DNA from 4 places in the Herbaspirillum sp. VT-16-41 genome. Region 4 is predicted to be linked to each of the others. Evidence: predicted binding sites of a transcription regulator. Region 4 holds the regulator's gene; each other region holds the start of a gene.
The links. Region 4 encodes FliA, which starts transcription of late flagellar genes. Its sites were predicted from a motif close to CTAAAGTTTNNNNNNNNNNNGCCGNTA; they were not measured.

Region 1 (5,930 bases), on a different contig from region 4:
AGCGCTGGAGGCTGCCATCACCCCGCGCACCAAGTGGCTGATGTTCAACTCGCCCTGCAACCCCAGCGGCGCAGCCTACACCCGTGCCGAGATCTGCGCGCTGGCCGAGGTGCTCAAGCGCCATCCGCAGGTCTGGATCCTCTCCGACGACATCTACGAACACCTGACCTACGGCGACTTCGAATTCACCACCCCGGCCCAGATCGCGCCCGAACTCTACGAGCGCACCCTGACCATGAACGGCGTCTCCAAGGCCTATGCCATGACCGGCTGGCGCATCGGTTACGCGGCCGGTCCGCTGGCACTGATCAAGGCCATGGAAAAGATCCAGGGTCAGCTGACCTCGGGCGCCAGCTCGGTCTCGCAATGGGCCGCGCTGGAGGCTCTGAACGGCCCCCAGGATTACATCCACGAAAGCCGCAAGGTATTCCAGGGCCGGCGCGACCTGGTGGTGTCGCTGCTGAACCAGGCCGAGGGTCTGGATTGCCCGGTGCCGGAAGGCGCTTTCTATGTCTTCCCCTCCTGCGAGCGTGTGATCGGCAAGCGCACCGAAGACGGCCAGGTCATCGGCAATGATGAGGACTTCGTCTCGGCCCTGTTGCAGGCCGAGGGTGTGGCGCTGGTGCATGGCAGCGCCTTCGGCCAGGGGCCGAACTTCCGCCTGTCCTATGCCGATTCCACCGAGCGCCTGCGCGAGGCTTGCGTGCGTGTCCAGCGTTTCTGCGCCAGCTTGCGCTGAACCTTTCACTTTTCATTCTTGCAGGGAGAACACCATGTCAGCAGGATTCCGCATTCTTGAGCGCGTGCGCAAGGTCAGCGCGCAAGACGTCAAGAACTTCGCCGCCATCCCGGTGGCCAACATCAGCGATTCGATGGCACGCATGACCGCTGCGGGTGCGCGCCTGCGGCCGCTGCATCGCGGTGGCAAGCTGGCCGGCGCCGCCATCACGGTGAAGTCGCGCCCGGGTGACAACCTGATGGTGCACAAGGCCCTGGACCTGGCCGAGCCGGGCGACATCGTGGTGGTCGATGCCGGGGGCGACCTGTCCAACGCCATCATCGGCGAGCTGATGGTGGCACACGCCATCCAGCGTGGCCTGGGCGGCATCGTCATCTACGGCGCGGTGCGCGACCTGGACGCCATCCAGGGCGGCAGCTTCCCGGTGTTCGCTGCCGGTGTCACGCATCGCGGCCCCTACAAGGATGGCCCCGGCGAGATCAATGTTCCCATCGCCATCGACGGCATGGTGATTGCCCCGGGCGACCTGGTGGTGGGCGACTACGACGGCCTGCTGTGCGTGGGCTATGACGACATCGCCGCCGTCTACGCTGCCGCCAAGGCCAAGAATGATGCCGAGGTGGCGCAGATGGCGGCCATCCAGGCCGGCACCAGCGACCGTGGCTGGATCGATGCGAGCCTGAAGCGGCTGGGCTGCCAACAGATCGGCCAGCCGGTGTCGCGCCATGGCTGATGCCGCCGCCTCGCCGCACCTGCAGGTACGCCCCGACTGGCTGGCCCTGACGCAGGAAGCGGTGCTGGAGCCGAAGCTGCCCATCATCGACGCCCACCACCATCTGTGGGACCGCGCCGGCAACCGTTACCTGTTCGAGCAGTGGATGGCCGACCTGTCCAGCGGCCATCGCATCACCGAGACGGTGTTCGTGCAATGCCGTTCGATGTACCGGCAGGAGGGGCCGCAGGCCATGCAACCGGTGGGCGAGGTGGAGTTCGTCAATGGCGTGGCGGCGCAATCGGCCAGCGGCCTTTACGGCCCGGTGCGCGCCTGCGCAGCCATCGTCGGCTTTGCCGACCTGATGCTGGGCGCCGACGTACAGGCTGTGGTCGAAGCCCTGCAGCAGGCCGGCAACGGCCGCCTGCGCGGCATCCGCAATACCACGGCCTGGCATGCCGATCCCGTCATTCGCAGCAACCCGCAGCCGCCACCACCCGGCCTGCTGGCGCAGGACAGGTTCCGCACCGGTGCACGCCTGCTGGCGCGCTACGACCTGTCGCTGGACGTCTGGGCCTATCACACCCAGCTGGATGAAGTGCGGGCGCTGGCCCAGGCCTGCCCGGACACCCGCTTGGTCCTGGATCACTGCGGCGGCCCGCTCGGCGCCGGCCCCTACGCCGGCCAGCGTGAGGCAGCACGACGCGAGTGGGAGCGCGGCATGCGCGCCATCGCGGCCCTGCCCAATGTCTGGCTCAAGCTGGGTGGTCTGGGCATGCCCGTGGGCGGCTGGGATTTCCATCATCAGGCCGTACCGCCGGATTCAATCCAGCTGGCCCAGGCCTGGCGACCGTATATCGACACCTGCATCGACCTCTTCGGTCCGCAGCGCTGCATGTTCGAGAGCAATTTCCCGGTGGACAAGGGCATGTTCGGCTATGTCAGCCTGTGGAATGCCTTCAAGCGGCTGACGGTGGACCTGTCCGCGCCCGAGCGCACAGCGCTCTTCAGTGGTACCGCCCGGGAGGTCTACCGCATGCAGGAGGCAGGGCGGTGATAGCATAACGCCCTCGTTCGGACGCCCCGGCGTCCCCGGATCATCTCAAGCCTTGAAAGCAGACAGTGCACGTACAGACCCGCAGCGGCGCCCCGCATGACGCCGACGGCCTGCCGCCCCGGCAGCGCTTCCTCGCCATCGCCACCGTGGTGCTGGGCATCACCATCGCGGTCCTGGACGGTTCCATCGCCAACCTGGCGCTGCCGTCGATGGCGGCTGATCTCAAGGCCAGCGATGCCGATGCCATCTGGGTCATCAACAGCTACCAGATCGCCATGGCGGTGTGCCTGCTGCCGCTGGCTTCGCTGGGCGAGGTGGTGGGCTACCGGCGCGTCTATCTGGGCGGGCTGTTCCTCTTCACGCTGGCTTCGCTGGCCTGCGCCGCCAGCAATGACATGCTGCAGCTGAGCCTGGCGCGGGTGCTGCAGGGGCTGGGCGCGGCCGGCATCCTGTCGGTCAATACGGCGCTGATCCGCTTCATCTACCCGGCGCGCCTGCTGGGCCGTGCCATCGGCTACAACGCCCTGGTGGCCGGCACCGGCAATGCCCTGGGGCCGACCGTGGCCGGCTTCATCCTGCACCTGGCATCCTGGCACTGGCTGTTCCTGATCAATATCCCGCTCGGGCTGGCCGCGCTCGTGGTGGGCAACAAGGCGCTGCCCACCAATCCGCTGGCCCCGCGCCGCTTCGACCGGCAGAGCGCGCTCCTGTGCATGTGCTTCATCGGCTTGCTGCTCTATACCATCGATGCGGTCGGCCATCTGCAGGGCGTCTGGGTGGTGGCCGGCTGCGCCGTGCTGACCGGGCTGAGCTTGTTCCTGTTGCTCAAGCTGCAGTCGTCCAGCGCGCCCATGCTGCCGCTGGACCTGCTGCGCATTCCCATGTTTGCGTTGTCCATCGGCACCTCCTTCTGTTCCTTCGCGGCGCAGATGGCGGTGTTCGTGATGCTGCCGTTCATGTTGCAGAACTACCTGGGCATCAGCGCCGCCCGTGCCGGGCTGTTGTTGACGGCCTGGCCGATTGCCGTGGCCCTGACCGGGGTGGTGGCGGGCAAGCTGTCGGACCGTATCGCGGCGGGTTTGCTGGGCGGGATAGGGCTCGGGGTGATGTGCCTGGGCCTGCTGTCGCTGCTGACGATCGACCATGGCACGCCGGACGGCCTGATGGCGCTGCAGTTTGCGATATGCGGGTTTGGCTTCGGGCTGTTCCAGTCGCCCAACAACCGCACCATGATCAGCGCCGCCCCGCGTGAGCGTACCGGTGGCGCCAGCGGCATGCTGGGCACGGCGCGCCTGACCGGGCAGACCGTGGGCGCCTCGGTGGTGGCCATGCTGCTGGCGTGGTCGGATGCACCGTATGCGCTGGTGCTGTGCTGCGCCGCCGGGCTGGCGGCGCTGGCGTGTGCGGTCAGCCTGACACGGCTGCGCTATTGAAGGGTACGCAAGGAGCGGAAGAGAACGGCGAGGGCAGGGCTCAGGCGACTGCGGCCAGGGCCTCGCTCTGGGCGTGGTGGTGGGCCGCATGGGCGGCCACCGACAGGGCCATGCTGAGGTAATTCTCACCGCGCCTGCGCTGACGGGACTGTTGCTGCTCCAGCGCAAACAATTGCTGGTAGAGGGTGCGGATCTGCTGCTGCAGCAACTGGCGCTGCTGCTTGCCGTCGCGATTGGCCGGGAAGCGTGCCAGCGACTGCGCCTGCTGTTGCAGGATCAGGATGTGGTGACTGAGCTGCTCGATCAGTTCGGCGGGGTCATGGTCCAGCGTGTCTGCATGGGCGGTGTGGCTGGCCTCGGCAGTTTTTTCTTGTTCATACGCGATGTTCATGCGAACTCCAGCCCCGGTCGAGGCGCCAGTCTTGCAGGTTCAGGCAAGATTGCCTTTGGGTAGAGTTACGGCAGCTTCCTGCAAAGCTTGAGTCGCGAAACGTAAAAAAGCGAAAAGGCGCAGGCCCGTAGCGGGCGCTGCGCCTTGCCGCCAGAGCCTGCCTCAGATGACGCCGCGGCGCATCTGGTCCAGTTCGATGGATTCGAACAAGGCCTTGAAATTGCCCTCGCCGAAGCCGTCGTTGCCCTTGCGCTGGATGATTTCATAGAACACCGGGCCGATCAGGTTCTGGGTGAAGATCTGCAACAGCAGCCCCTGGCCGGCGGTGGGGGCGCCATCGATGAGGATCTTCAGTTCGCGCAGGGCGGCCAGGTCTTCGCCATGGCCGGGGATGCGGCGTTCCACCAGGTCGTAGTAGGTGGCGATGGTGTCCTGCAATGGCACCCCGCGAGCGTACAGGGCGCGCACGGTCTGGTAGATGTCGTCGGTGCCCAGGGCGATGTGCTGGATGCCCTCGCCGTTGTACTGCTTGATGAATTCCTCGATCTGCGACTTGTCGTCCGCGCTCTCGTTGATGGGAATGCGGATCTTGCCGCACGGGCTGGTCATGGCCCGCGAGCGCAGGCCGGTGACCTTGCCCTCGATGTCGAAATACTTGATCTCGCGGAAGTTGAACAGGCGCGTATAGAACGACGACCAGGTATCCATGGCGCCGCGCATGACGTTATGGGTCAGGTGGTCGATATAGGTCAGGCCCACGCCTTTGGGATTGCGCTCCACGCCGGGGAAGAACTGGAAATCGACGTCATAGATGGAGCCGTTGTCGCCATAGCGGTCCACCAGATACAGCAGCGAGCCGCCGATGCCGCGGATGGCCGGGATGTTCAGCTCCATCGGGCCCAGGCGGGCTTCCACGCCTTCGGCGCCCAGTTCCAGCGCGCGCTTGTAGACGAGGGCCGCATCCTTGACGCGGAAGGCCATGGCATTGACCGAGGCGCCATGCACCTGGGCGAAGGCGGCGGCATTGCTGTCCGGCTCACCGTTGAGGATGAAGTTGATCTGGCCCTGGCGATACAGGGTCACGTTCTTGGAACGGTGACGCGCCACGGCGGTAAAGCCCATCAGTTCCAGCACGCCGGCGATGGCGGCCGGGTCGGCGGCGGTGTATTCGACGAACTCGAAACCGTCGGTCCCCATGGGGTTGTCGAACAGGTCCGTGCTGGCGGCGGCAAGTTGGCTGATCTGGCTGTCTGCGTGGCCCATCTGTGTCTCCTCGGATTGGAAAGGCCGGCAAGCCCGGCCCATGCGAGGAGTTTATTGCGTCGCCACTGCAATTTGTGATTGTTTTTTGCGCAAATTAGGGGTTAATATGCACAAATAAATCTTAAATAAGAAAATTGGAGAGATAAATGAGCATCATCAATGTGGATCGCTACGATCTGGCCTTGCTGACCGAGCTGCAGCGTGACGGACATATTACCAACAGTGCACTGGGACTGAAAGTTCACTTGTCCACCTCCCAGATCAGTCGTCGCGTGCAGCGCCTGGAAGAAGCCCACGTCATCGAACGCTACACCGCCGTGCTGGACCCGGCGGTG
Region 2 (5,930 bases), on a different contig from region 4:
GCGGCGAGCCCATGTGCATCGTCTGCGGTATCGACCATCCCCTGGCCACCGCCCAGAAGGTGCGCCTGCAGGAGCTGGCCGGGGCCTCCTGGATCCTGTATTCCAGCAACATGCCCATGCGCATCTGGATCGAGCACGAGTTCAAGCTGGAGGGGCTGAAGGTGCCGGGCAACGTGATCGAGACCGCCTCGCCCTTCGTGACCATCACGCTGCTGGCGCAATCGAACATGGTGGCAGTGATGCCATTGGATATCGCCCACTTCTTCGCGGCGCGGCAGATGCTGGGCATCCTGCCCGTGAACCTGAAGACGCGCATCGAGCACTACGGCATCGTCACCCGCAAGAACACCACCCTGTCGTCGCTGGCCAAGATGTTCATCCAGATCCTGCGCCAGCAAAACTGAGTGACCGATGGCCAGCAGCTGGCAGGACGGATGGGATGCTCCGCCACTCGCCATTGAGGTTTTTTTACGCGCTAGGGTTTTTCCGGATGTCGTGCAGCCGCGTTTTCCTGTTAGCCTTCGTCTGCGGTCGGGGTGACCGCATTCCCTTCTTCTCCGGTCGGCCTTCATGAATTTGCGTCTCACGCGTGCGCGCACGCGACTTGCTGCACAGCTTCCCGTTTCCTTCCAGGCTGCTGCCGCGCGCAGCGTGCTGGCGTCACTCTGCCTTGGCGCCGCCTGGCTGCTGGCCGGATGTGCCGGCCAGGCGCCAGCCGCCCCTGATGCCGCCGCCAAGCAGGCCAGGCTGGACCAGGCACTGGCGCTGTTTTCCGCCAATCCGCCCAAGGGCCTTCCTGCTGGCTGGGAACCGCTGGTCTTCACCCGCAAGAAGATTCCTACCGAATACCGTCTGGTCGATGACAATGGGCGCAGCGTGCTGCATGCCTTTGCCGACCGTGCTTCGTCCGGTCTGCGTCATCCGGTCGACATCGACATCAACAAGAAGCCCTGGCTGTCCTGGAGCTGGAAGGCCAGTGGCCTGATCCCGACGGCCGATCTCACTCACCGCGAGACCGATGATTCGCCGGTGCGCATCGTGCTGGCCTTCGATGGTGACCATGACAAGCTTTCGCTGATGGACACCATCCTCTTCGATACCGCCAAATTGCTGACCGGGCATGAGCTGCCTTATGCCACGCTGATGTATGTCTGGGATAGCAAGGCGCAGGTGGGGCAGGTGATCGCCAATGGTCGTACCGGCCGCATCCAGATGCTGGTCGCCGAGAGCGGCCCGGAGCACGTGGGCCAGTGGCGCAAGTACCAGCGCAATGTCGCCGAGGATTATGAACGTATCTTCGGCGAGAAGCCGGGACGCCTGATCGGCGTGGGGGTGTTGACCGATACCGACAATACCGGCCAGAAGATGGAAGCGTGGTACGGCGATATCCGCCTCATGCGCGAGGCGGAAACGCTGCCCTGAAGGGGGATGGCCTGAAATCAGCCGGGCCGGCCTAGACGCCGCGCCACCAGGCCGCGACGTGTCCCCAGAATCCCTTGGGGCCGTCTTCGAAGAGCCAGGGCTTCTCGCGTTTCAATTTGTCCATCATGTCCTGCTCGGCCTTTTCGGAGACATTGCCGAAGGCCCGTCCCAGCTTCAGCAGAGTGCGCATGGCCCCCAGCTTTTCGCGCGCCACCATGCCGGAGGCGTGTTCGATGGCGATGTGGGTCTCGCGCAATTCCTGCACCATGGCCGCCGCCAGCAGTGCGGCCGGGGTGCGGAGGCGCTCCTGCACCACCGAGATGCTGGTGGCCGAGGCCTTGATCTGCGCGGCCAGCACATCGATCTGGGTTTCGTCGCCCTTGGCCTGCTTGATGATGGCACTGGCCCAGGCGCGCGAGGCATTGACCAGGTCATCGGTGGTCCAGTCGTGGCGCACCGCGATCCAGAAGCCGTAATTCGCAGCCTGTTCGATCAGGATCTGCACCACATCCGGAAATTCCTTGTCCATCGCCCGTCTCGCCCAGGCGTACTGGCCCGACAGCATCAGGTGCTGTACCGCTTCTTCGGTGAGGAAATTGGTGTTCTCCGAAACCTTGGCCAACAGATAACTATCGAAGGACGGCTTGACGAAGCCCGAATCGATCTTGGTCGAGAGCCGCACGAAGTTGTGATAATCCCGCTCCAGCGAGTCGTAGATCTCGTCCTTGAGGATGAGTTTGATCTGTTTCATGCTGCTTCCCCTCGGACCGGGTCCGATGTTGTTATTCCGGCAAAATGAGCGCGATCGCTGCCGGAGTGAGAGTGATGGCGAGTGCCAACAATGATGCCGCCAGGAAAACTGTTATCGGCTCATCCACGCCGAAACTTTACCGTCGTGCCTGCTTTAGGGCTACTTCCGCCGCACCTAGTAACTGCGCAGGCCGTAGCGCTGCCGGGTTTCCGCATCCGGCAGCAATTGCTCGCGATAGAGCGCCCACGCCGGGTCTGCCTGGATCGCCGCGCTGCTTTTGCAAGCCTGGCATAGCCGGGCCTGCAGGCTGGTGGCAATGCTCTCCAGTCCGTTCGGATCGATCACATAGAAATACGATTGCTGCTGGCCCTGGCTGAACGTGGTGCCGGCGTAGAGGCTGCGGGTTTTCCTGGCGATGGCAGCGGCGATGCCATCCGACAGGGATTCCAGCCGGTCCTGGTCGGCCACGGCCGGCAGGCCGTCGCCCGTGGCCGGGGCATAGTTCACGCGGGTCACCAGCACATAGGGAAAACCGGAGAGCGGAAACGCCCGGCGCAGGCCCATGTCCAGCTTGACCGTGTAGGCCAGCCCGGCGCGCTGGGTCTGGTAGGTCCACCATTCGGCGTCCTGCTCCTGCGCCGTGGCTTGCCCTGCAAGCAGCGCGAGGAGACCCGGGACCAGCAAGGCGAAGACGCGTCGCAGCGGCAACATCAGCTCGCCAGCAGGGCCAGCAGCACCAGCAAGGCGGGCAGGCCCTGGATATAGAGGATAGAGCGCTTGGCGGTCAGGCCGCCGTAGATGCCGGCCACCAGCACGCAGATCACGAAGAAGAACTGTACGGGCCGCTCGCCGGTCGCCAGGCTCCAGAACAGCCCGGCCGCGAGGAAACCGTTATACAAGCCCTGGTTGGCCGCCAGCACGCGCGTCGCCTCGGCGGCCTGCTTCGATTGGCGGAAGGTCTTCAGTCCCAGCGGCTTGGTCCACAGGAACATCTCCAGGATCAGGATCCAGACATGCTCGATGGCGACCAGCAGCAGGAGGGCAGTGGCGAGGGTGTGCAAGGTTTCTCCCTTGTTATCGTTATCACAAATCAGGATTCAGGATGCGTGCCGAGGATCATGCCTCAAACCGTGCCGCCCGCCAATGCCGTCCGGCCTGCCGTCTTACTTCGCCTGCAGGAATTTCTCGGCCAGCCTCACCCAGTAGGTGGCGCCGATGGGCAGCAGGTCATCGTTGAAGTCATAGCTGGGGTTGTGCAGGTTGCACGGGCCCAGTCCATGACCATGATCGCGGTGACCGCCGTCGCCATTGCCCAGGAACACATAGCAGCCCGGCTTGTACTGCAGCATGAAGGCGAAATCCTCGGCCCCCATGGTCGGTTCGGTATGGGCATCGACATGATCGGCGCCGAACTGTTCGGTCAGCACCTCGACGGCGAATGCGGTCTCGGCGACGTGGTTGATCAGCGGCGGATAGTTGCGGTTGAAGCGGAAATCGACGGTGGCATCGAAGGCCGCGGCGGTGTGCTCGGCGATCTCCTGCATGCGGCGTTCGATCAGGTCCAGCACGGGCAGGCTGAAGGTGCGCACGGTGCCGACCATCATCGCCTCGTCGGGGATGACGTTGGTGGCGCTGCCGGTGTGGATCTGGGTGATCGAGACCACCGCCGGATCATTGGGGTTGATGTTGCGCGCCACGATGGTCTGCCAGGCCTGGGCGATCTGCACCGCCGTCATCACCGGATCGACCGCCTTGTGCGGTTGCGCCGCATGCGAGCCCTTGCCCTTGACGGTGACGTGGAACTCGTTGCTGGAGGCCATCTGTGCACCCGGCGTCACACCGAAATGACCGGCCGGGATGCCCGGCCAGTTGTGCATGCCGAAGACGGCGTCCATCGGGTATTTCTCGAACAGGCCATCCTGGATCATGCGCTCGGCGCCGCGTCCGCCTTCTTCGGCGGGCTGGAAGATGACATACACCGTGCCATCGAAATTGCGATGCTGCGAGAGGTAGTAGGCCGCGCCCAGCAGCATGGCGGTATGGCCGTCGTGGCCGCAGGCGTGCATCTTGCCCTCGTGGCGGGAGGCGTGGGCGAAGGTATTGATCTCGGGCATGGGCAGGGCGTCCATGTCGGCGCGCAAACCGATGGCGCGCGGGCTGTCGCCGTTCTTGATGATGCCGACCACGCCGGTCACGCCCAGGCCTCGTACTACCGGGATGCCCCATTCGGTGAGCTTCTGCGCGACCACATCGGCGGTGCGGACCTCTTCATAGGCGAGTTCGGGGTGGGCGTGGATGTCGCGGCGGATCTTCTGCAGTTCGGCCTGGAACTGGACGATGGGGTCGATGAGTTTCATGGTCTGGCTTGGTCTGGGACAGTGTGTGGAGGTGGTGCTGAAGCCGCCTATCTTACCGTGCCTTGCGCCGGGCCACCGTTCGCGCAATTTTGTTCAATACAGGGATCGTCGTCCTGCCTAGCATGCGCCTCTTTCGATATAGCCCGACGAGGCGAGGAGGCATGCTCATGTTCTGGTCTGAATTTCTGTTGCTGGCCGGCGCACATCTGCTGGCGCTGGCCAGTCCCGGTCCGGATTTCCTGTTGCTGGCGCGTAGCAGTCTGCGTCACGATCGGACGTATGGGTTGGCCGTGAGCCTGGGCATCGCGCTGGCCAATGGGCTCTATATCGCGCTGGCCATCGGCGGCTGGAGCGTGCTGCAGGACAGTCCGGCGCTGCTGGTCGCCTTGCAGTGGCTGGCCAGCGGCTACCTGGCCTGGCTGGGATGGATGTTCATACGCGCCAGCCGGGCACCCGCCGACTGGCCGGACATGGTGGCGATTGCGCATGCGCAGCGCGTATCACCCCTGCTCGGCATGGGCGCGGGCTTCCTGTCGGCACTATTGAATCCCAAGAATGGCTTGTTCTACTTCGGCCTCTTCACCGTGATCGTGGAGGCGCACACCGGGCTGGGCCGCAAGCTGTTCTATGGGGTGTGGCTGGCGTGTGCGGTGCTGGCCTGGGATGCGGCGCTGGTCTGCCTGATCGCGCGGGAAAAGGTAGTGGTCGCGCTGGGCCGGGCGATGCCGTTGATCGAGCGCTGCGCCGGCCTGCTGTTGCTGGCGGCCGCCGTGGCCCTGGCGGCCGGGCGCCTGCGCTGATGTCCTCAGGGCCTTGCGTATTGCAGGGGCGTGACGGCCACACGGGATTTGAAGACGCGATGGAAATGGCTCTGGTCGGCAAAGCCGGTGTCGTAGGCGGCATCGGCCGCACTCGCCCCCTGACGCAGCAGCACGCGTGCCTGGCGGATCTTCATGTCCAGTTGCAGTGCATGGGGCGTCATGCCGAAGCGGCGATTGAACTGGCGGATCAATTGATATCGGCTGGTGCCGGCGATGGCGGCCAGGGTGTCGAGCGTGATGCGTTCACGGCAATGGGCCTGCAGGAAATCATGCGCGGCCTGCAGGCCGTCGCTGCCTTGCGTGGCCATCGTGGTCATGGTGGCCATCGTGAGGGGGCTGGCGCAGGTTTCTGCGCATAGCTGCATGAGTTCGTGCAGGCAAGTGATGATGTCGGCCTGCAGGTCGGCGTGCAGGTCGACCTGGTGGGCGTCCAGGGCCGCTGTCATGCGGTTGAGCAATTGGACCGCCGAGGCAGAGCGCAGCACCTGAGAATCCATTCTCTGGAGCAGCCCGCGGGTGCTCGGGGTTTCATCGAGCAGCCTGGCCAGCCAGTGCACATCGAGGTGGAACATGCGATAG
Region 3 (5,930 bases), on a different contig from region 4:
CCTCGCAGATCGGGCCGATGATCAATGCCCGTGCCATCGCCAAGATCGACCAGCACGTGCGCGATGCCGTCGCCCGCGGTGCCCACGTGATCACCGGCGGCCAGCGCCTGCAGGGGCCCGGCTACGAAAGCGACAACTACTACGCGCCTACCGTGCTGGCCAACGTGACCGATGCCATGCAATGCAGCTGCGAAGAGACCTTCGGCCCGGTGGCACCGGTGACGCGCTTCACCAGCGAGGAAGAAGTGATCGCCGCGGCCAATGGCACGCCCTTCGGGCTGGCCGCGTATTTCTATTCGACCGATGTACGGCGCATCCATCGTGTCACCGATGCACTGGAGAGCGGCATCGTCGGTGTCAACGAGGGCGCACTGGCGGCCGAGGCGGCCCCCTTTGGCGGCGTCAAGGAATCCGGTTATGGTCGTGAAGGCTCGGTGCACGGGCTGGATGATTATCTGCATACCAAGTACGTGTGCCAGGGCCAGCTGTGAGATCGCCGCTGTGAAATTGCAGCCCTGAAATCCCTGTACTACGTTACCTTCAACGAACCGACCAGGAGCCCCCATGCCAGTGCCGACCACCCCCGTCCCGAGCAGCGGCCAGGAAGCCTTGCCCGACCTGCGCCTGCGTGCCATCGCCGCCGATGACCTGGGCAACTGCCACCGGCTGTCGCTGCGCTTCAAGTGGCCACACCGGCTGGAGGACTGGAAATTCCTGTTGCAGATGGGCCAGGGCTATCTGCTGGAACACACCGCCGACGGTGCCGCGCTGCCGGTAGTGGGTTCGGTAGTGTGCACCTGCTACGGCGAGCAGCACGCGGTCATCGGCATGCTGCTGGTGCAGGCCGAGCTGCAGCGCCGCGGCCTGGGGCGGCGGCTGATGCAGCACACCGCCAGCCAGGTCAATGGTCGCAGCCTGGTGGTCAATGCCACCGCGGCGGGCATGCCGCTCTATCGGCAACTGGGCTTTATTCAGCAGGATGTGTTGCACCAGTTCCAGGGCTCGTCGGCGCAGCCGGTACTGGTCTCGCTGCCGCCCGGCGAGCGCGTGCGGCCGATGGGCAAGAACGATGTGCAGCGGCTGCTGGCGCTGGATGCGCGCGCCACCGGCATGGAACGCAGCAAGCTGCTGCTGGCCCTGCTGGAGATGTCGGAAGGCGTGGCGCTGGACCGCGATGGCGAGATGCTGGGCTTTGCGCTGGTGCGTCGCTTCGGCCATGGCCGCGTGATCGGGCCGGTGGTGGCACCCGATGCCGAACGGGCCAAGGGTCTGATCGCGCACTGGATCAATACCTATTCGGATTCCTTCATCCGCATCGACGTGTTCGAATCGAGCGGTCTGCCGGCCTGGCTGGACACGCTGGGCCTGACCAATGTCGACCATGTCACCCGCATGTGCAAGGGTGCGCCGCCGGCGCGCGATGCGGGCATGCAGTTGTTTTCCATCGTCAACCAGGCGCTGGGCTAAGGCCGCAGCCGGTCGCACAGGGCACGCCGCAGAAAATGCCAAAGCCGCCCGCAAAACCCATGAAGATGCTTTTTGGACCCCGCATCTTGCGCATCCGCTGCGACCGGGCAGGCATAGCATAGAACGCATCCCGGTTGTGTCGCCCGCCTGGCACGACCTTGTTCAACGCCATCGTCAGCGAGTCCTCCTTCATGCAAACATCGACCCTGGCTGCCCTCGACCGCAGCCACCTGATCCATCCCGTGACCAGCTTTCGCGAACACGAAGAGCTGGGTCCCATCATCCTCAAGTCCGGCCGTGGCGCCTACCTGACCGACCATCAGGACAAGGAACTGCTGGATGCCTTCTCGGGCCTGTGGTGCGTCAACACCGGCTATGGCCAGGAGAGCGTGATCCGCGCCGCCACCGAACAGATGCAGCGCCTGCCGTATGCCACGGGCTACTTCCACTTCGCCTCGGAACCGGCCATCCTGCTGGCCAAGAAGCTGGTGGACATCAGCCCGGCCTCGCTCCGGCATGTCTACTTCACCCTGGGCGGATCGGACGCGGTGGATGCCGCCATCCGCTACATCACGCACTACCACAACGCCATCGGCAAGCCGGCCAAGAAGCATTTCATCTCGCTGCAGCGTGGCTACCATGGTTCCTCTTCGGTGGGGGCGGGACTGACGGCGCTGCCCAATTTCCACTTCAACTTCGATCTGCCGCTGCCGACCCAGCACTACCTGCCTTCGCCCTATCCCTACCGCAGCGAACTGGCCGACGACGCAGCCATCATCGCCGCCTCGGTACAGGCGCTGCGCAGCAAGGTGGCCGAACTGGGTGCGGACCAGGTGGCGGCCTTCTTCTGCGAACCGATCCAGGGTTCGGGCGGTGTGGTGGTGCCGCCCAAGGGCTGGTTGAAGGCCATGCAGCTGGCTTGCAACGAGCTGGGCATCCTGTTCGTGGTGGACGAGGTGATCACCGGCTTCGGCCGCACCGGCCCCATGTTTGCCTGCCTGGACGAAGACGTGCAGCCGGACCTGATGACCATGGCCAAGGGCCTGACCGCGGGCTACGCGCCGATGGGCGCGGTGATGATGTCGGACCGGGTCTATCAGGGCATTGCCGATGGCGCGCCCATGAGCACCGTGGTCGGCCACGGTCAGACCTATTCGGCTCATCCGGTCAGTGCGGCAGTGGCGCTGGAGGTGCTGCGCCTGTACGAGGAAGGTGGTCTGCTGGAAAACGGTCGTCGGGTCGAGCCTTATTTCGCCGGTGGCCTGCGCGCCCTGCTGGATCATCCGCTGGTGGGGGATGCCCGCAGCCGGGGGCTGCTGGGTGCGCTGGAACTGGTGGCCAACAAGCACACCAAGGCGCGCTTCGCACCCGAACTGAAGCTGCATGAACGCATCTTCAAGGTGGCCTACCAGCAGGGCCTGGTGTTCCGCGCCTTCGGCGACAACATCCTCGGTTTTGCGCCGGCGCTGTGCTATACACCGGCCGATTTCGAGCTGATGTTCCAGCGGCTGAAGGCCATCCTCGATGAAGTGCTGGCCCAGCCCGAGGTGCGCCAGGCCGTCAAATAAGCCGGTCGATGCGAGCAAAGCCCCCGGTCACATGCCAAAAACAGGGACCGGAGGGGTTAAAATGCCCTGACATCCGGCCTGCCTTCCCCGCCCAGGGACAGCAGGCCGGTTGAGTCGAATAACCCGAGGCAACATGATGACTAACGGCGCGTTGAAACTGGACCGGATCGATCTGAGGATTTTGTGTCACCTGCAGGAAAATAGCCGCATTACCAATGTGATCCTGGCCGACGCCGTCGGCCTGTCCCCCAGCCCCTGCCTGATCCGCGTCAAGCGCCTGGAAAAGGCCGGCTACATCAGCGGCTACGGCGCCTACATCCGCCTGGAAAAACTGGCCGACGTGCAGATCGTGTTCACCGAGGTGACCCTGTCGGACCACCGCCGCGAAGACTTCGCCAAGTTCGAGTCCTATATCCGCAATGTCGACGAGGTCATCGAATGCCACCTGGTCAGCGGGGGTTACGACTACCTGCTCAAGTTCATGACCCGCAGCGTGGTGCATTACCAGAGCGTGATCGAGTCGCTGCTGGAGCAGAACCTGCGCATTGAAAAGTATTTCAGCTACATCGTCATCAAGTCACCCTTCATCAAGCATCACTACCCGCTGGAAAAGTTCATCCAGACCTGATCCGGACTGAAGCCAGGGGGGGATGGGGCATGGGCCGGAGGCTCCGTGCCGCTCCTTTCCGCTCCTTTCCGCTCCTTTCCGCTCCTTTCCGCTCCTTGCCGCCCTCTGCAGCCTTCCTTCTGTCTTCCCGCCACCCTCCCCCGTCCGCTGGCCGCCCTGTTTAGCTGCGCGGGCCGTATCTCCATCAAAGCTCCACAAAAATCCCGAACAAATTCCAGTTTTGGTCAGCAAACTGACCTTTACTTTTGTAAAGAGCTGCCGTTAATGTGGCGAACGCTGACGATTTGTCAGCGTTTCCAGATTACAAGAAGAATTCGATATTGTTCAGGGGTCAACATGGCAACTTCCACCGGGTCCATCTCCACGTCAGCCGGTCCGCTCGATGTGGCGACCTTGGTCAACCAGCTCATTTCGGTTGAAAGCAAGTCGCGGCTCACGCCGCTGAAAAACAAGGAAACCGGCTTCAACACGCTCATTTCGGCGTACGGGACGCTGAAGAACGCGCTGTCGACCTATCAGAGCGCCCTCAAGGGGATGACCTCGGCCACCTTCAGCGCCCAGAAGACCACCCTGACCAATGCCGGTACCGGCACGGGCCTCACCACCGATCCGCTCACGGCCGAGACCAACACCGATGAATCGACCAAGGTACTGGCGCAGAAGCTGAAGTCGGGCGGCTATGCCACCGGCACCACCTTCAATGCCGGCGATTCGGTCGCCATCAAGGTGGGCAGCAACCAGCCCACCTTCATCACGCTCAAGGCCAATGCCACGCTGGCCGGCGTGCGCGATGCGATCAATGCCTCCAAGGCCGGGGTCACGGCGTCGATCACCACCGACGGCAGCGGCGACCACCTGGTGCTGGAATCCAATACCGGCGGCACCGCCAATACCATCAAGATCACCGCCAACAACACCCTCTCGGGGCTGAGCTACGATCCGGCCTCCAGCACGCCGGGCAGCGTGACCCAGGTGCAGGCCCCGCGCGACGCCGCCAAGGCGGCGTCGGGCTCGTACAGCCTGGCGGTGAACCAGCTGGCGCAAGCGGTCAAGGTCAGCTCGGCCGGCATCGCCCCGGGCAGCACCTTCGACAATGGCGTGCTGGCCATCAAGACCGGCAACGGCTCGACCGTGCTGATCCAGCCCAAGACCAATACCCTGGCCGGTGTGCGTGATGCCATCAACGCCAGCGAAGCGGGCGTGAGCGCCTCCATCGTCAGCGATGGCACCAATGACCACCTGGTGCTGACCGCCAAAGACAGCGGCGCGGCCAACACCCTGCGGGTCAGCGGCACCGGCTCGTTTGCGCCGTTCGCCTTCGATCCCAGCGGCACCGTGACCACCCCGGGCGTGACGGCTGGCCAGACCTTCGCCACCGGCGCGCTGGCACTGCAGGTGGGCAACAAGTCCTTCAACATCACCCCGACCGATCTGGACGCCAGTGGCGATATCCAGCTCAATGACGTGATGAAGGCCATCAACGACGCCAACACCGGCGTGACGGCCAGCATCACCACCAGCGGCGGCAAGGAGCAGCTGGTGCTCACCCCGACCGGCAGCGACGCGGTCAAGCTGACCGGCAGCAATGATTACGCCGGCCTCACCGGCAGCAGCATGGGCCAGCTGGCCAAGGCGCAGGATGCGCGGATGACCATCGACGGCGTGGTCGTGACCAGCACCAGCAACAAGGTCACCAACGTGATCTCGGGGGTGACGCTGAACCTGAGCAAGGTCACCAATGCCACCGACAATTTCACGCTGGCCATTTCCAATGACACCAGCGGCCTGACCACCGCCGCCAATACCTTCGTCAACGCCTACAACACGCTGGCCAAGGCGGTGACCAACCTGACCAAGCAAACCCCGTCCACCACCAAGGGCGAGGCCAATACCGGCTCGCCGCTGGCGTCGGAATCGTCGGTGCTGAACATGATGACGCAGATCCGTAGCACCATGCTGGGCGCGCTGGGCGAAGGCGGGGGGATGAACCTGTCGCAGGTCGGCATCTCCTTCCAGAAGGACGGCACGCTGGCGCTGGATTCGATCAAGCTGACCACGGCTGCCAACAAGGACTTCGAGGGCATCAGCAAGCTCTTCACCGCCACGGGCGGCGTGGTCACCAAGCTGCAGACGGTGATGGATGGCATCCTGAAGGAAGGTGGCACGCTGGCCACCAAGACCAAGGGCCTGCAGGCCAGCCTGAAGATCGTCACGGACCAGCAGACGGCGGCCAATTCGCGCCTGCAGGACCTGAAGGATAACTACAC
Region 4 (5,930 bases):
CTGCCACCGGTGGTACCCTCAATGAAGTGGTGCATGCCTATTCCAGCTCCGGTCTGGCCGGCTGCATCATCACCAAGCTTGATGAAGCTGCCACCATCGGCAACGTGCTAGACGTGGTGATCCGCCACAAGCTCAACCTGCACTACGTCGCCAACGGCCAGCGCGTGCCGGAAGACCTGCACGTGGCCAACAAGCTGTACCTGGCAGACCGTGCTTTCAAGCAGAAACGCGAGACCGCCCCTTTTGAATTCCAGGAAGGCGAACTGCCCGGCGTGATCGGCCCCACCGCGATGTCCATGAACGATAAAGGTTTGCGCGAGGTGAGCTTTGGCTAGTTACGATATCGACCAGGCAGCCGGACTGCGCCGGATGCTGGAGCGTCCGGTCCCCCGACTGTTCACTTTCTTCTCGGTGCTGGGTGAAGAAGAGAAGAGCGCCATGCTCATCAATATTGCCGCATCCCTGTCGCAGGCCAAGCATAACGTGCTGGTTGTCGATGGCGACGTGGCCAGTACCGGCCTGCTGACCCGCATCGGCCTGCGCCACGACGTCGCCACCCTGCAGGAAGTGGCGCGTGCCGAACGTCCCTTGCGCGAGGCCACCCGCATGCTGCCCGAAGGTTTTGCCATGGCCCGCATCGCCCGCCGTACCGTGCCGGCGGCCAGCGATCCCCAGGCCGGACGTCTGGCCGAGATTTTCGACAGCCTTATCGAGCAGGCCGAAATCACCCTCGTCAACGGCGTGCTGGCCAGTGACCAGTCGCTGCCGGTGCCGACCATGGAAATGGGCGAGATCGTGATCCAGGTCTCGACCACGGCCACCTCGATCAAGGCCGCCTACGTGCTCCTGAAGAGCCTGAGCGACCGTATCGGACGCCGTCCCTTCAGCCTGATCGTCAATGACGCCACCGAGGCCGAGGCGCGCACCGTCTACGCCAACATGGCCCAGGCCGCCAGCCGCTATCTGGCAGCGCAGTTGAATTTCCTCGGCGCCATCCCGGCCGACGACCATATCCGCCGCGCTACCGGCCAGGGGCGGGCGGTGATGGATGTGTTTCCCTTTGCCGGTGCGGCGCTGGCTTTCCAGCGCCTGTCCAAGCAATTCACGGCGGCCGATACGGCCCGCAGCACTTACGGAATGGCAACCGATGGTGCAAGCCTGGGAGTGTGACGTGCATGTATAACGTCAAGGGAAAAAAGGGCAAGAATGATGTGCTGGAGCAGCATGCGCCGCTGGTCAAGAAACTGGCGCATCAGCTCAAGGCCAAATTGCCCCCTAGCGTAGAGGTGGACGACCTGATCCAGGCCGGCATGATGGGCTTGCTCGACGCCGTCAACCGCTACGAAGAGACCCATGGCGCGCAGTTCGAGACCTATGCCGTCCAACGCATTCGCGGCGCCATGCTCGACGAACTGCGCAGCAGCGACTGGCTGCCGCGCAGCATCCGTCAGAACGCCCGCAAGGTAGACGAAGCCATGCAGGCCTTGCTGCAGCAGCTCGGTCGCCAGCCGCAGGAAACCGAAGTGGCGCAGCACCTCAAGATCAGCCTCACCGAGTATCAGTCGCTGCTCAGCGAATGCGGTGGGCACCAGTTGATCTACTACGAGGATTTCCACGACGACGATGGTGGTCATGAACATTTCCTGGACCGCTACCAGACCGCCGAGTCCGATGACGACCCGCTGCAGAACCTGATCAACGGCGGCTTCCGCGAAGCCGTGGTGGATTCCATCAAGGCCCTGCCCGAGCGCGAGCAGATCCTGATGGCCCTTTACTACGAGCAGGAAATGAACCTCAAGGAGATCGGCGCCGTCATGGGCGTGTCCGAGTCCCGTGTGTGCCAGCTGCATAGCCAGGCGATCTCACGCATGCGTTCCTATCTGCGGGAGCATTCGTGGAGTGGGGTGGCCTGAGAAGTGATTTGCGTCCGGGAGGACGCGCTCCGGCATGCTCTAACGGCTCCTTCGGGAGCCGTTTTCAATTCCATCGAGCTCTTGTGTGCCGCCTTGGGTCTGACCCAGCTTGTGCTGAGCAGGTAAAGCTTGAGGCACCTGCACGGCACAAAAAAAGACCCCGAGGCATGGCACTCGGGGTCTTTGAATCTGCGGCGATTGCGCTCGTGGCGCTCGGCTTGGAGGGTGGTCAGACCACGCCAAGCCTGCGGCCGGAAGATTTGATGCTGTTCTGTCCATCCGGTCCGTAGAAGTTGCCGGTGCCGGTCTTGCCTTGCAGGATGGTCAGTGCGCTCTGGTTGATCGAGAGTTTCTTGCCGATCAGCAAGCCATTGACGCGGTTGAGCTCCTTGGCATCCTGGGCCAGTTCGAACAGGCCGGCCCAGACGTCCTTGTCGGCGTCGCTGCCGTGTTCGTTCATCCACTGCTGCATGCCGGCCTCATCTTCGCTGTAACCCAGGCTGCCCAGCAGGCTGTGGCGGTTACCGGCCAGCGTGGCCATGTCGGAAACGATGGTGGCTTTTTCGGAAATGATGTCGGTCAGGCCTTCGGCGGTGGCTTCAGCCAGCAAGGCCTGTTCCTGATTCAGTTTTTCGACCAGGCGGGACAGGGCAGCGTGTTCCAGAGGCAGGTTGCTGGCCGGATTCATGCGGGTCATCCTGTGCGAAGGCAGTGACGATCAGGCCGGACGGGCGCTGATCAGGGTCTTGACGGTGTCGATCAGGCCATTGGCCACTTTTTCCGGATCGATCTGGAAAGTGCCGTTGGCGATGGCAGCCTTGATTTCGGCCACTTTCTTGGCATCGAAACTGCTGCTGTTGCTGTTGACCTTGGTTTCCAGCGACTGATAGGTGCTGGACAGGCGCACGCTATCGGAAGTGGCTGCAGTGGCCGCGGCACCATTGCCGGCAGCAGCGCCGGCGGGGGCGTTGTTGCGAGGCTGGGCCTGGGTCTGCTCGCTGTTGAGGGCAGCGGATTTGAGGGCGTCGTTAACGTTCACGGCAGTATTCCTTGTAGGGTGGGGGCGCATCGCACCCGCCTGTCGTATGGATTATCGGCCAGTTCTGCGCAAACTTTAACATCCAGGGCGCCAAAATGACGAAATGGGAGAAATTTTCTTCACATTTCCGACGCGCAGCTGCAGATCCCGGCTAGACAGTCCTTTCTCTTCAGGATTGCCCTCTATCAATAGTTGATTTCCAGAATGCCACCCGCCTTGGCGATGCCGCTGACCACTTGCCCGGCGGCGGTCCGCGCCTGTGCCATCTGGCCTTCATTGGCGTTGGTCATGGCGCGCGCTTCCGTGGAAATCTGGAAGCCCGGGCCGATCGAGACGACCCGTACCGACTGTCCTTGTTGTACCACCCGCTGGTTGCGGATGGCGTCCATGCGCAGCGGGGTTCCTGCGCGCAAGGACATGTTGGCAACCCGGCCCACCACCTGGGTTTCTTCGGTGATCACCCCGCTTGGCAGGCTGGACATGTCACCGCGGATGCGGGTGATGTCGCTGGCGCTGATGGTCTGGCCCTGCGCCAGCGGCACGGCGGCCACCAGGTAGTCCGAAATGACCTGGACATTGGCGCGCAGATAGATCGTCCAGGGGGAGGGGGCCACGCACTTGACGCCCACCGTGGTGCGGCCCCACAGGCGTCCGCCGTTGGGCATGAAGGCTTGCGGTTCGAGGCAGGAGGCCAGCGTCAGGCGCGGGTCGGCGGGATCGATGGTGATCGTGACACTGCCCGGCAGGCCAGAGGTCTGGCTGGCCAGGAATTGCTCGGCAACCTGTTGCAGAACTTGCAAGTTCTGCTTTTGCGGACCGTCGGGGGTATTTTGCGCAGCAACTGGCGAGGCGGTCGTCAATGCGCCGGCCAGCAGGGCCAGGGCGGCGATGGCACGGCGCAGTAGGCTCATGGGGCGTAAAGGATATTTCATTTTTTGCAACTTGCCTGCAGCAGACATTGGCCAGACATTGGCGAATCTTGGCAGCAATGGTACGTCGCGCGCGCGAGGTCAAAAGCGCAAACAGGGGAGGCTTTTATCTCTTTATCGCCCCTTAAAGTCCCGGGTGGAAACGTATGATCAAGCCTACGTAATTCCATCATCGGCGTAGTGTGCGACCGTCCCAGGCAGGGCGGCAGCGGCGCCGGTATTTCCGGAGGACCCGATGGTCTCTAAGCTCGACGATTTCTTCCGCTTCAATGAGATGGCGCTGAACCTGCGGGCACAGCGCCAACAGGTGCTGGCCTCCAATATCGCCAACGCCGATACGCCCAACTACAAGGCGCGGGACGTCAATTTTGCCGATGCGCTGAAAAACGCCCTCGACAACAAGGGCGGCGCCGTGCCGCCGCTGCAACTGGCCCGCACCGCCGCCTCGCACGTGGCCGGGACCGCACCCGACAACGGCCCGGGCAGCATCGGTGGTTCGCCCCTGCAGTACCGCACGGTGACCCAGGGCAGCGTGGACGGCAACACCGTCGACCTGGACGTGGAGCGCAATGAATTCGTCGACAACGGCATCCGCTACGAAGCCGGTGTCACCGCTGTAAACGGCCAGATCAAGGCCATGATTAACGCCATCCAACCGGGTTGATAAACCATGTCCCTTTCCAACATCTTCAACGTTGCCGGTTCGGCCATGAGTGCGCAGGCCCAGCGCCTCAATGCCACGGCCAGCAATATCGCCAACGCCGATAGCGCCACCGGCCCGGACGGCCGGCCCTACAAGGCCAAGCAGGTGGTCTTCGAGTCCATCCCCGTGGGCGATGTCAAGGATAGCGGCGTGAAAGTGGCTGCTGTGGTCGAAGACCAGGCGCCGCCCAAGCTGGTCTACGACCCCAAGCATCCCATGGCCGATGGCAATGGTTATGTCGCCATGCCCAACGTCAACCCGGTCGAGGAAATGGTCAACATGATCTCGGCTTCCCGCTCTTACCAGACCAATGTGGAAACGATGAATACGGCCAAGGCCATGCTTGTCAAGACCCTTACCATCGGACAATAGGAAACAGGACCTTAAATCATGGCAATCGTCTCCAATGACCTGCTCAATGCAATGAATGGCACGAGCAGCAGCTCGTCGACCAACAACTCGGCTAGTCTGAACGACAACAGCCCGGATGCGATCCAGAATCGCTTCCTGACGTTGCTGATTGCGCAGATGAAGAACCAGGACCCCAGCAACCCGATGGACAATTCGCAGCTGACCACGCAGATGGCGCAGCTGTCGACCGTCTCCGGCATCAGCCAGTTGAACGATTCGCTGGGTACGCTGATGGGCAATCTCAGTTCTTCGCAAGCGTTGTCCACGGCCAGCATGATCGGTCACAGCGTGCTGGCGCCGGGTAACGGCATCCAGTTGACCTCGGATACCACCAAGGACGCCGACGGCAAGGACGTTACCAGCCAGAAGGCGGTGTTCGGTGTGAACCTGCCCAGCACGGCCTCTTCGGTCATCGTCACCGTCAAGGATTCCACCGGTGCTGTGGTGCGCACCATGGACCTGGGTACCCAGGCTGCCGGTGCCGTGCCCGTGATCTGGGATGGTACCAACGACGCCGGCGGCAAGGCTGCCGACGGCAACTACACCTTCACCGCCACCGCTTCCAACAATGGCACCCCGGTCGCGGTGACGGCGCTGGCCTTCGGTACGGTGGCCAGCGTGTCCACCGGCACGGACGGCGTCAAGCTCAATGTCACCAACGTTGGCACCATCAAGTCCAGCGACATCGTACAAATTCTTTAATCGTTATTACCGACATCATTCGGAACAAGGGGATTTCTCATGAGTTTTCAGCAAGGTCTGAGCGGACTGAACGGCGCAGCCAAGAGCCTGGACGTCATCGGTAATAACGTGGCCAACGCCAGCACGGTCGGTTTCAAGCAGTCGCAGACCCAGTTTGCCGACATGTACGCCAACTCGATGAACCGCTCCGGCAATTCGCCGGTGGGCATCGGCGTGACCGTGGCCAACGTGGC

Region 1: BTM36_RS02665 (FlxA-like family protein) is a predicted target of FliA. The motif match lies at 4,398-4,424, and genes of this name have one in related genera.
Region 2: BTM36_RS00430 (DUF4088 family protein) is a predicted target of FliA. The motif match lies at 2,286-2,312, and genes of this name have one in related genera.
Region 3: fliD (flagellar filament capping protein FliD) is a predicted target of FliA. The motif match lies at 3,901-3,927, and genes of this name have one in related genera.

The regions. Positions count from the first base shown of each region.
Region 1 covers NZ_MUXB01000020.1:161,268-167,197, forward strand. Annotated here, with positions in the region: gene BTM36_RS02645 (pyridoxal phosphate-dependent aminotransferase) at 1-739, shown strand, start outside; gene BTM36_RS02650 (RraA family protein) at 774-1,472, shown strand; gene BTM36_RS02655 (amidohydrolase) at 1,465-2,508, shown strand; gene BTM36_RS02660 (MFS transporter) at 2,574-3,941, shown strand; gene BTM36_RS02665 (FlxA-like family protein) at 3,982-4,332, opposite strand; gene hppD (4-hydroxyphenylpyruvate dioxygenase) at 4,495-5,595, opposite strand; gene BTM36_RS02675 (Lrp/AsnC family transcriptional regulator) at 5,742-5,930, shown strand, end outside.
Region 2 covers NZ_MUXB01000014.1:61,357-67,286, reverse strand. Annotated here, with positions in the region: gene BTM36_RS00440 (LysR family transcriptional regulator) at 1-404, shown strand, start outside; gene BTM36_RS00435 (DUF3047 domain-containing protein) at 652-1,422, shown strand; gene BTM36_RS00430 (DUF4088 family protein) at 1,454-2,173, opposite strand; gene BTM36_RS00425 (DUF695 domain-containing protein) at 2,348-2,884, opposite strand; gene BTM36_RS00420 (DUF1304 domain-containing protein) at 2,884-3,234, opposite strand; gene BTM36_RS00415 (M20 aminoacylase family protein) at 3,337-4,530, opposite strand; gene BTM36_RS00410 (LysE family translocator) at 4,698-5,330, shown strand; gene BTM36_RS00405 (AraC family transcriptional regulator) at 5,336-5,930, opposite strand, start outside.
Region 3 covers NZ_MUXB01000106.1:76,976-82,905, forward strand. Annotated here, with positions in the region: gene BTM36_RS12860 (NAD-dependent succinate-semialdehyde dehydrogenase) at 1-491, shown strand, start outside; gene BTM36_RS12865 (GNAT family N-acetyltransferase) at 565-1,467, shown strand; gene BTM36_RS12875 (aspartate aminotransferase family protein) at 1,659-3,035, shown strand; gene BTM36_RS12880 (Lrp/AsnC family transcriptional regulator) at 3,169-3,663, shown strand; gene fliD (flagellar filament capping protein FliD) at 4,000-5,930, shown strand, end outside.
Region 4 covers NZ_MUXB01000114.1:115,630-121,559, forward strand. Annotated here, with positions in the region: gene flhF (flagellar biosynthesis protein FlhF) at 1-335, shown strand, start outside; gene BTM36_RS15805 (antiactivator of flagellar biosynthesis FleN protein) at 370-1,170, shown strand; gene BTM36_RS15810 (RNA polymerase sigma factor FliA) at 1,176-1,913, shown strand; gene BTM36_RS15815 (flagella synthesis protein FlgN) at 2,143-2,601, opposite strand; gene flgM (flagellar biosynthesis anti-sigma factor FlgM) at 2,632-2,952, opposite strand; gene flgA (flagellar basal body P-ring formation chaperone FlgA) at 3,138-3,863, opposite strand; gene flgB (flagellar basal body rod protein FlgB) at 4,117-4,545, shown strand; gene flgC (flagellar basal body rod protein FlgC) at 4,552-4,956, shown strand; gene BTM36_RS15840 (flagellar hook assembly protein FlgD) at 4,975-5,697, shown strand; gene flgE (flagellar hook protein FlgE) at 5,737-5,930, shown strand, end outside.